DNA from 2 places in the Enterococcus sp. LJL128 genome. Region 1 is predicted to be linked to the other one. Evidence: predicted binding sites of a transcription regulator. Region 1 holds the regulator's gene; the other holds the start of a gene.
What was found. The regulator CtsR, encoded in region 1, represses protease genes until heat stress. The targets are predictions, from matches to a motif close to TTGGTCAAAAAAGGTCAAANA.
Positions count from the first base shown of each region.

Region 1 (4,331 bases):
TTTTCCATAAACTCAGACATATCCACCCGAATCAGGGCATCTTCACTGCCAAACATCGTTTCAGCCAATGCTTTCGCCAGCTCTGTCTTTCCTACTCCAGTAGGACCAAGGAACATAAAGGAACCAATCGGCCGATTCGGATCCTTCAGACCGCTTCGTGCCCGGCGAATTGCTCTGGAAACGGCTTGAACTGCTTCATCTTGTCCAACAACACGATGGTGAAGAATTGATTCGAGCTCCATCAATCGTTCACTCTCTTTTTTCTCCAGCTGCTGCAGCGGCACGCCTGTCCATTGAGAAACCACTGCTGCAACATCTTCATCTGTTACTCTATTTGTATAACCTGATGCTTCTTTTTGCTCCAGCAGCAACAAATTCTCCAGTTTCTGCATCAGTTTCTTTTCCTTCATCCGCAGTCTCGCTGCACTTTCAAAGGACTGTTCCAGAATAGCTTCTTCCTTTTCATCTGACAGTTCCTGAATCTCTGTACGCAAATGATTAATTTCTGAAGGTTCATCCGCCAAATCCAAACGAACTTTAGCTGCTGACTCATCCATCAAATCAATCGCTTTGTCCGGCAATTGCCGTGAATTGATGTAGCGGACAGAAAGCTGTACTGCTGCATGCAGTGCTTCATCAGTAATCTCAACCCCATGATGAGCCTCATATCTGGACCGTAGTCCCTTCAAAATCTCAATAGCTTCTTCCGGTGTTGGCTCATCAATCTGCACACGAGCAAAACGTCTTTCCAAAGCAGAATCTTTTTCGATATATTTTTGATATTCATCTAGGGTTGTTGCACCAATCGTCTGTAGTTCGCCTCGAGCCAATGCCGGCTTTAAAATATTGGAAGCATCAATTGCTCCTTCAGCACCGCCGGCACCAATTAACGTATGAAGCTCATCGATAAACAGGATTACCTGACCGTCTTGATAAATTTCGTCGATGACTTTTTTCAATCGATCTTCAAACTCGCCACGGTACTTAGTCCCGGCTACCAGTGCACCCATATCCAACATCATCAGACGTTTTTCCTGCATAGCCTGAGGAACCTCTCCATTAACTATCTTCTGTGCCAGACCTTCAGCAATTGCTGTTTTACCTACACCTGGTTCACCAACCAGTACAGGATTATTTTTAGTTCTTCTACTTAAAATCTGAATCAGTCTTCTTACTTCATCTGAACGGCCAACAACTGGATCAAGGTTCTTTTCTCGAGCCAATTTCGTTAAATCTCTAGCAAGCGAATCTAGTGTAGGTGTACCGCCGCCCTTTTGCGCAGCACCCTTTTGATTTTTCCGTTTGTTGCCAGACATCGCCATCTGTGGGTCATTAATACCAATTTTTTTCATAAGCAGCTGCCGAACCTTGATTAGGCTTAAACCTAAATTTACTAGAATTCGTGAAGCTAATATATCTTCATCACGCAACAACCCCAGCAGCAAATGCTCTGTCCCAATATTCGGAGCACCTAAGCGTTTAGCTTCTTCTCCAGAGTAAGCAAAAATTTGCTTCGCCCGAGGTGAATAAGGTAGATAAATCCCTTTTGGATAGGATTTTGCCATTCCGTACCCCATCAAGTGTTCAATTTCCTCGCGAATATCATTTTTTTCTACATTCAACTGGCGCAGTGTTTTGCCGGCAATACCTTTCGGCTCAATTACTAATGCCAGCAGCAAGTGTTCTGAGCCAACCGACTGATGCTTGAAATATTTTGCCTCTTCCTGTGCAATAGCCAAAACGGCTTTAGCGCTATCTGTAAATAACTCATCCATAAACTATTCCTCCTCATAGCTCAGACGCTCCAAAAAAGCATACATTAACTGAGCACGTAAAAAATCTTCCTGTGCGCCAAATTTTCCCAGCACATTTTTTCCCAAAGCAGCAAGCATCAAATTGCCTTCCTTCTTCGTCACTACTTCTTCTTCATATAATTTCTGCACAAAAACCAATGCGTCTTTCTCTGATAGCTGATCACCAATGAATTGCTCCATCTGCTTAAGCAGCTGTGTACTGTCAGATAGCTGAACCTTGGCAATTCGGATATAGCCGCCTCCACCTCGTTTACTTTCAACAGAATATCCCCGCTGAATGGTAAAACGAGTATTAATTACATAATTTATCTGGGAAGGGACACAATTGAATAAATTGGCCATCTCGGCACGTCGAATCTCAATCTTACTGCTATCTTCTAGTATCTTTTTCAAATAGGCTTCAATCAGATCAGAAGTGTTCTTATTGTTCATGACATTATCCTTCTCCCTTGACTAATACTGACCATAATTATATCGTTTTTGTACAAGTAAATAAAGAAGAAAGCTTATACTTTATTGAAAAATCAAAGGATTTTCAACAAATAATTCACATTTTCAGTATTGACCTTGGAGTTTACTCTAATGTTATGATGAAATCAGGAGGAAAACAACATGACCACTGAATGGACAATCAACGAGATTGCTAAGCTGACAAACCTTTCAAAAGACACTATCCGGTATTATGAAAAAGAAAAACTGATTACACCTAAACGCAGCGACAACAATTACCGCATCTATTCAAAAGAAGAGCTGCTCAAGCTAAAATATATCGCTGTAATGAAATATGCCCGCTTTTCTCTAAAGGAAATCAACACCTTCGTGCTGCTCTTTGACCAGGAGCTTTCTGAAGACTGCAACCAGCAGGGTAAAACTTTACTAGAGAAAAAAATTAGCGATTTAGAGAGAGCCGTGCGACATTATCAGGCAATTCTACAGCTGTTAAAGCAAATCCCCTATACGGATGACTTTCAGCAGTTGAAACAGCACTTGGAAAATAGCGGCACTGATCACTCTTTAGATAGTTTTATTGAAAAATTATTTGAAGAAATCAAGGAGGAAACATATGAAAACAATTTATCATTCCACTGAAGAATCACTGCAGCTGATTACGATGCCGCGGATATTTCCTATAAATTGCTACATTATTTTAGAAAAAGACTACTGTGTACTAATCGATTGTAGTAAACAAGGGATGGCAGAACCCATCATTAAAGCGGTAGAGGATACCGGCAAACCTTTGAAGTATATCATTCTGACCCATGCACATGCCGATCATACTGGAGATATCAATAAAATAAAAAATTATTTTCCAAAAGCAAAAGTCTGCATTGGTGCACAAGAATTTTCAGATAGTAAAACAGGCGTGAGAAATATCCATCTACCGATAGAACCGGATCTGCTGCTGAAGCACAAAGATGTCTTAGGAAGCTTAGTTGTATATGAAACGCCTGGCCATACCAATGGATCAATTTCATTGATTGATACACGGAGTCTTTCAAGCTACGTAGGTGATTTAATTCAAACTAGGGGCGGAGCTGCTATTTCCGGAGATTTGCGCTGGCGTTTTCCTTTTCCAGCTTTTGCTACTGTAGATAAGCAGGCAGCTGTTGATTCAGTCAAAAGTCTATACGCAGATTATACAATTTACAAAACTTTTTGCGGACATGGCCCTGTATTGGTTCCCACACATAATGAAATTACTCAGTTAATTAAACGGGCTGAACAAAAAATATAATACAAAAGAAAGCTGTGACATAGAAATAAGCTCATTTTTCCCAACACGCTCTACACATAAAAAAAACTCATACGAAGCCTATTTTCAGCTTTGTATGAGGCTTTTTTTAGTTTTTATTAATTATAAAGCAACCTATCTTACAGCGATTACTTCAATTTCTACTAACCCGTTATTAGGTAATGCTCCTACCTGAAAAGCACTGCGGGCTGGAGCCTCTTCTGTAAAGAATTCACTATAGACTTGATTCATCTCCTGAAAATCAGCAATGTCCTTCAACAGTACTAGTGTCTTTACTACGTCCTTCATCTCCAAACCCAACTCTGACAACAGCAGCTGTACGTTTTCTAAAGCAAAACGAGTTTGAGCATTAATATCTGCGCCCATTTCCTTTGTACGATGATTGATTCCCAGTTGTCCTGAAAGATAGACTGTTTCTCCTTGGGCCGCCACACCATGAGAATAGGGTCCTAATGCGCTTAATTTATCTGAATTATGCGTTTTCTTCATTTTTTACTTCCTTTCCATAGGCTTGGTCTAAAGCCTGACGAATATCTTCTACAATCGACATAGGAGCTTCCAGTCCAACATACATTCGAATATGTGATGGAGAAAGACCACGTTTTTTCACAGCTTCTAGATTACTTCCTTTAAATACTGGTAAAGCCAAGCTTTCAAAGCCGCCCCAGCTAACCCCAATTGTAACGACTTTTAATGCATTGACAAATGTTTTCAACTGATCAAAGTCCGTATCCTGTAAATCAATCGCAAACAATGAGCCGTAT
Region 1 is NZ_JBXPBP010000028.1:948-5,278, forward strand. Features, by position in the region: gene AC1Z3K_RS18400 (ATP-dependent Clp protease ATP-binding subunit) at 1-1,775, opposite strand, end outside; gene AC1Z3K_RS18405 (CtsR family transcriptional regulator) at 1,779-2,246, opposite strand; gene AC1Z3K_RS18410 (MerR family transcriptional regulator) at 2,427-2,903, shown strand; gene AC1Z3K_RS18415 (MBL fold metallo-hydrolase) at 2,878-3,549, shown strand; gene AC1Z3K_RS18420 (RidA family protein) at 3,682-4,056, opposite strand; gene AC1Z3K_RS18425 (trans-sulfuration enzyme family protein) at 4,040-4,331, opposite strand, start outside.

Region 2 (4,331 bases), on a different contig from region 1:
TGATTGTTCTTATGCAATCCTAGCGGGCTTCTGCTTTAGAAATCACAAAGAAAAGCAGCCATAATTCATGTAATCAACAGTTTATACGCTATTTTCTTTTTTGGGATTAATTTCAGCTCGCTTCACTATGAGGCTTGAACAATCATCTATTTCTATATTTTTAGTGTACCTAAATCCAGATAAATGTTTCTATTCTGTCCTCAATTAAAAAAAGGAATATTACTATAAATCCTGTAAAAGAAACGCATTTATAATTATTATTTTTTTATAAAACTGAAATTTTTTTCAATAACTGACTCGTGTTAAAAAATGAGTTTTAATGCATTTATGAAATTCTCGTACATATACTTTCCTGCGCAATAAAACTTTTACAGGATTTATATAGATAAGAAAGGCGATGAAAAATGATTATTAGTTTTGATGTCGGCGGCATCTTTGTAAAATACGGCTTATTTGACCTGGAAGGCAACCTCGTCGCAAAAGGAAAGCGTCCAACTGAAATAGAAACAGAAGAAGCCTTCTTCTCGCTGCTTGAAGAAGTGATTCTAGAATATGAGATAGTCCATGAAATTAAAGGGATTGGTTTTAGCTTTCCAGGAGTGATTGATAGTGAAAGCGGTACTTTGATTGTTTCCGGTGCCATCCATCCATTACGTGGGAAGCCCTTTGTGCATATGCTAATGGAACGAACTGGCAATAAATACCCGATCTTTATTGAAAATGACGGAAACTGTGCGGCCTTAGCTGAAATGTACTCAGGCAACGGTCAGGGACATAAGGATTTTGTTGTTATGACCTTGGGTACAGGTATCGGCGGCGGTATCATTCAAAATGGTACCTTAGTGAAAGGATCCGGCTTCAGCGCTGGAGAGTTTGGTATGATGTTGATTCCCAATGAACATGGCAAAAATGAAATTATTGCTAAGTATGCCTCAACACAAGGTTTATTAAATCTGTATCGGCAGCGGCTGGGCATTACTTCAGATACTCCAGTGACTGGGGAAGAAATTTTCAAAGGAAATACGTTTGAGAAAAAAATTGTTTTGAAACGCTGGGGTGAATATATTGCTCTGTGTATCTATAATGTCATAGTTACGATGAATCCGGAGAAGGTCCTGATTGGAGGCGGAGTGAGTCAAAATCCAAATTTGCTGAGCCTAATTGAGCAGCCCTTAAAAGATTTTCCCGAATGGTCTCTTTTTAAAACACCAGTGGACCGTTGTCAGCATCAAAATGATGCTGGTTTAATTGGCGCCTTCTATCTTGTTCGAAATAAAATTTTTAAATAATTAAATAAACAAAATAAAAAAAAGAGATAAAAAAAACCATCGGCTTTGGCAAGCCGATGGAAAAGGAGTATTACTCAATAAGAGTAAAATGAAAAATAAAAAGGTTGTTGTTGGTATGTCTAAATAATACAATACTTCTCTAGCTTTGTCTAGTAAAAACATCTTAAAAATAAAATGAGATTTTTTTGTTATTTTATATTTATTTCTTTAATAAAACATTGCTCATTTTTGTAATACAGAAAGAAATATCATCTGTTGCCAAATCCTGTTTTGCTTCTGAAGCTTCAAAAAGTTCAACATCCATCCCTTTTTCTGGATTCAAGGAGAGAACCATTTCATTGCATCCCGCAACATATTCTGTATAAGAACGTTCTAATTTTTTATGAACGCCAATTACTTTTACTGGTGGACGAAGACCTAGAATTAATTTTAGCAAGTCTTCATATTTCATCGTACCTTCTTTAAAGATTCCCTGAATCTCTGTAATCCGCTCTGGAGAAAGCTCTGCTGTCTTCTTATCGTCGATTGCCTGACGCAGCTCCTCGTAATAAACATTCATATTTTCGCCGATTTTTTCGGTCTCCTGCACAATATCGTTAATCTTTTGAATATAATAGCCTAAATTTGGTTTCACTTTTCTTCCTACTTTCTTTTATTATCAATTTATTTTACCGTTTTCCCCTCTTGCTGACAAGCCCAGAATAAAAACCTATAGTTCTATAAAAATAACTACTGTTATTTTTTGTAAAATATTCTAGGATTTTTCAAATTTTTTTTGAAATTCTAAAGCCTTATAAACATAAAAGAGCGAAACAAAACGGACACTCCGCTTATTTCGCTCTTTAAACCTGAATAAAAAACTAGATAGAAGTACTTATCAACACTAAACTGTGACAGAGCAGCTCTTTTTTATTTCTCGATGCTGCCTCTTCTGTCTCTACTCCTGTCTTTTTCTAAAAAATGTCTTTCCAGAATTAAACACCTCTAGCTCTACTCATTAGATGTCAGCCACTTGACACATCATTTGACTTATTAAATTTCGTCGCTGGATTTAATAATTTTAGATACCATGCCATATTCTTTGGCTTCTTCTGCAGACATCCAGAAATTGCGGTCTGTATCTTTAGCTACCTGTTCATAGGTTTGACCTGTTGCTTCAGCAATCATCCGGTTAACACGTTCTCTCATACGGACAATTTCCTTCGCTTCAATTTGAATCTCTGTTCCTTGACCTTGTACTCCGCCAGCCGGCTGATGAATCATAAACCGAGTATTCGGCAGGCAGTATCTATTCTTGGCATCTGCCGCAAGATAGATTGTGACACCGGCACTTGCCACCCAGCCAGTACCTACAACGATAACCTCTGGCTTAACAAACTGAATCATGTCGTGGATAGTGTCTCCAGATTCTACATGTCCTCCCGGACTATTGACAAAAATCTTAATAGGCTCATCACCCATTGCTGCTAATAAAAGCAGCTGAGAAGAAACCTCTCTGGCTAAATCCTGTGTTACTTCACCATAAATCAGAATTGTCCGCTCTTCCCATAATTTCTTCATAATCAAACTTTGATCATTTTTCGGTGTATTTTCTTTTTCTTCTTCTTCTAAACGATACATTTATACATACCTCCTGCTTTTCAGTAAGGAATGACTATCCATTCCGGTCACTCTTCTATTTTACCAAAAAGTCAGGATTGTTCAAACAAAGAAGTGCCTATCTTTTGAATACTTAAAAAAATCACGTTAGGATAAAGTTAAGCTGATTCATTCAGCCACAACAAACAGGAAAGAGGAGATTCGATGACAAACACAGGAAAAGTTGCAGTATTAGTTACAGATATGGTGGAAGACGTAGAATTGACCTCACCAAAAAAAGCCTTGGAAAGTGCCGGTTACACTTTGACGCTAATTGAAAAAGAAGCTGGCAAAACTATTACTGGAAAAAAGGGAGAGACCTTTGTCATTGATGCAGCGATTGATGATGTTTCCCCAGAGGAATTTTCTGCGTTGCTAATTCCTGGAGGGTTTTCACCTGACCAGCTACGTGCAGATCAACGTTTTGTAGATTTCACTGCCTACTATTTGGAAAATGACTTGCCGTTATTTGCGATTTGCCATGGTCCCCAATTATTTATCCAGACTGGTTTAACTAGCGGACGTAAAATGACTGCCTATCTAACTGTACAGCCGGATATTCATTACGCTGGCGCTGAGGTTGAAGATCAGGCCGTTGTCATTGATAAGAAACTTGTAACTAGTCGGAATCCAGATGACCTGCCGGCTTTTAACGAAGCAATTGTTTCTGTACTAAAGGATAGCTAAAAGTTCAACCTGTTGAAAAAACGAGTTTGGGACATAAGAAAATGCCCGAACTCTTCTTTCTCTAAAATCCGAATAAACGGCGTTCCAAAAGTAGCTCACTACACTTCGTTCCGATAGCATCAACTTCTAAGTGCTAAAAGCACTAAGAGTTGAAGTTCTCGGAAATAAGCCGAACTATCTCAAAAATATGAAAAGCTCCAGGTAGGTATCAATCAACATCTACTCGGTTCCCTTGTAGTGTTTCTTGACAATTTTCGGATAATTCGTCTTATTGCTGTGAAACACAGCGAGGAATGAGCTGATGTTGAACAGTACCTACTTGGTTCTCGGAGCTAAACACTTTTGTCTCGACCTCGTTTTCAATTTTCCAGCCGGCTACCGATCCTGCTTAGAATCTCATTCGTAATCGTTTGACTTTTTTTAGCGGCTTCTTCACCATTCTCCAGCACCGTTATAACTACCCCTGGCTGAATAGCTGGTGCTTCGGTTAAATCCACCAGCAGCATGTCCATGCAAATCATACCGATTTGAGGCAGCTCCTGATCTTCATAGCTTAGCCTATAACCTGTCTCCGATAAATTTCGAGAAATTCCATCGGCATAGCCTATCGAAACAACACCAACCTTCTGCCCTTTTACCGCCTGTCTACCAGTTCCATAGCCGAGATACTGCCCATACGCAACGGATTTCACCGAGATTAGAATGGCTTGAATCGAC
Region 2 is NZ_JBXPBP010000002.1:384,863-389,193, reverse strand. Features, by position in the region: gene AC1Z3K_RS04860 (ROK family protein) at 405-1,289, shown strand; gene AC1Z3K_RS04855 (hypothetical protein) at 1,489-1,923, opposite strand; gene AC1Z3K_RS04850 (ATP-dependent Clp protease proteolytic subunit) at 2,322-2,909, opposite strand; gene AC1Z3K_RS04845 (type 1 glutamine amidotransferase domain-containing protein) at 3,093-3,614, shown strand; gene vanT (membrane-bound serine racemase VanT) at 3,974-4,331, opposite strand, start outside.
Region 2: a site for CtsR is predicted at 2,977-2,997, ahead of AC1Z3K_RS04850 (ATP-dependent Clp protease proteolytic subunit). Genes of this name have one in related genera too.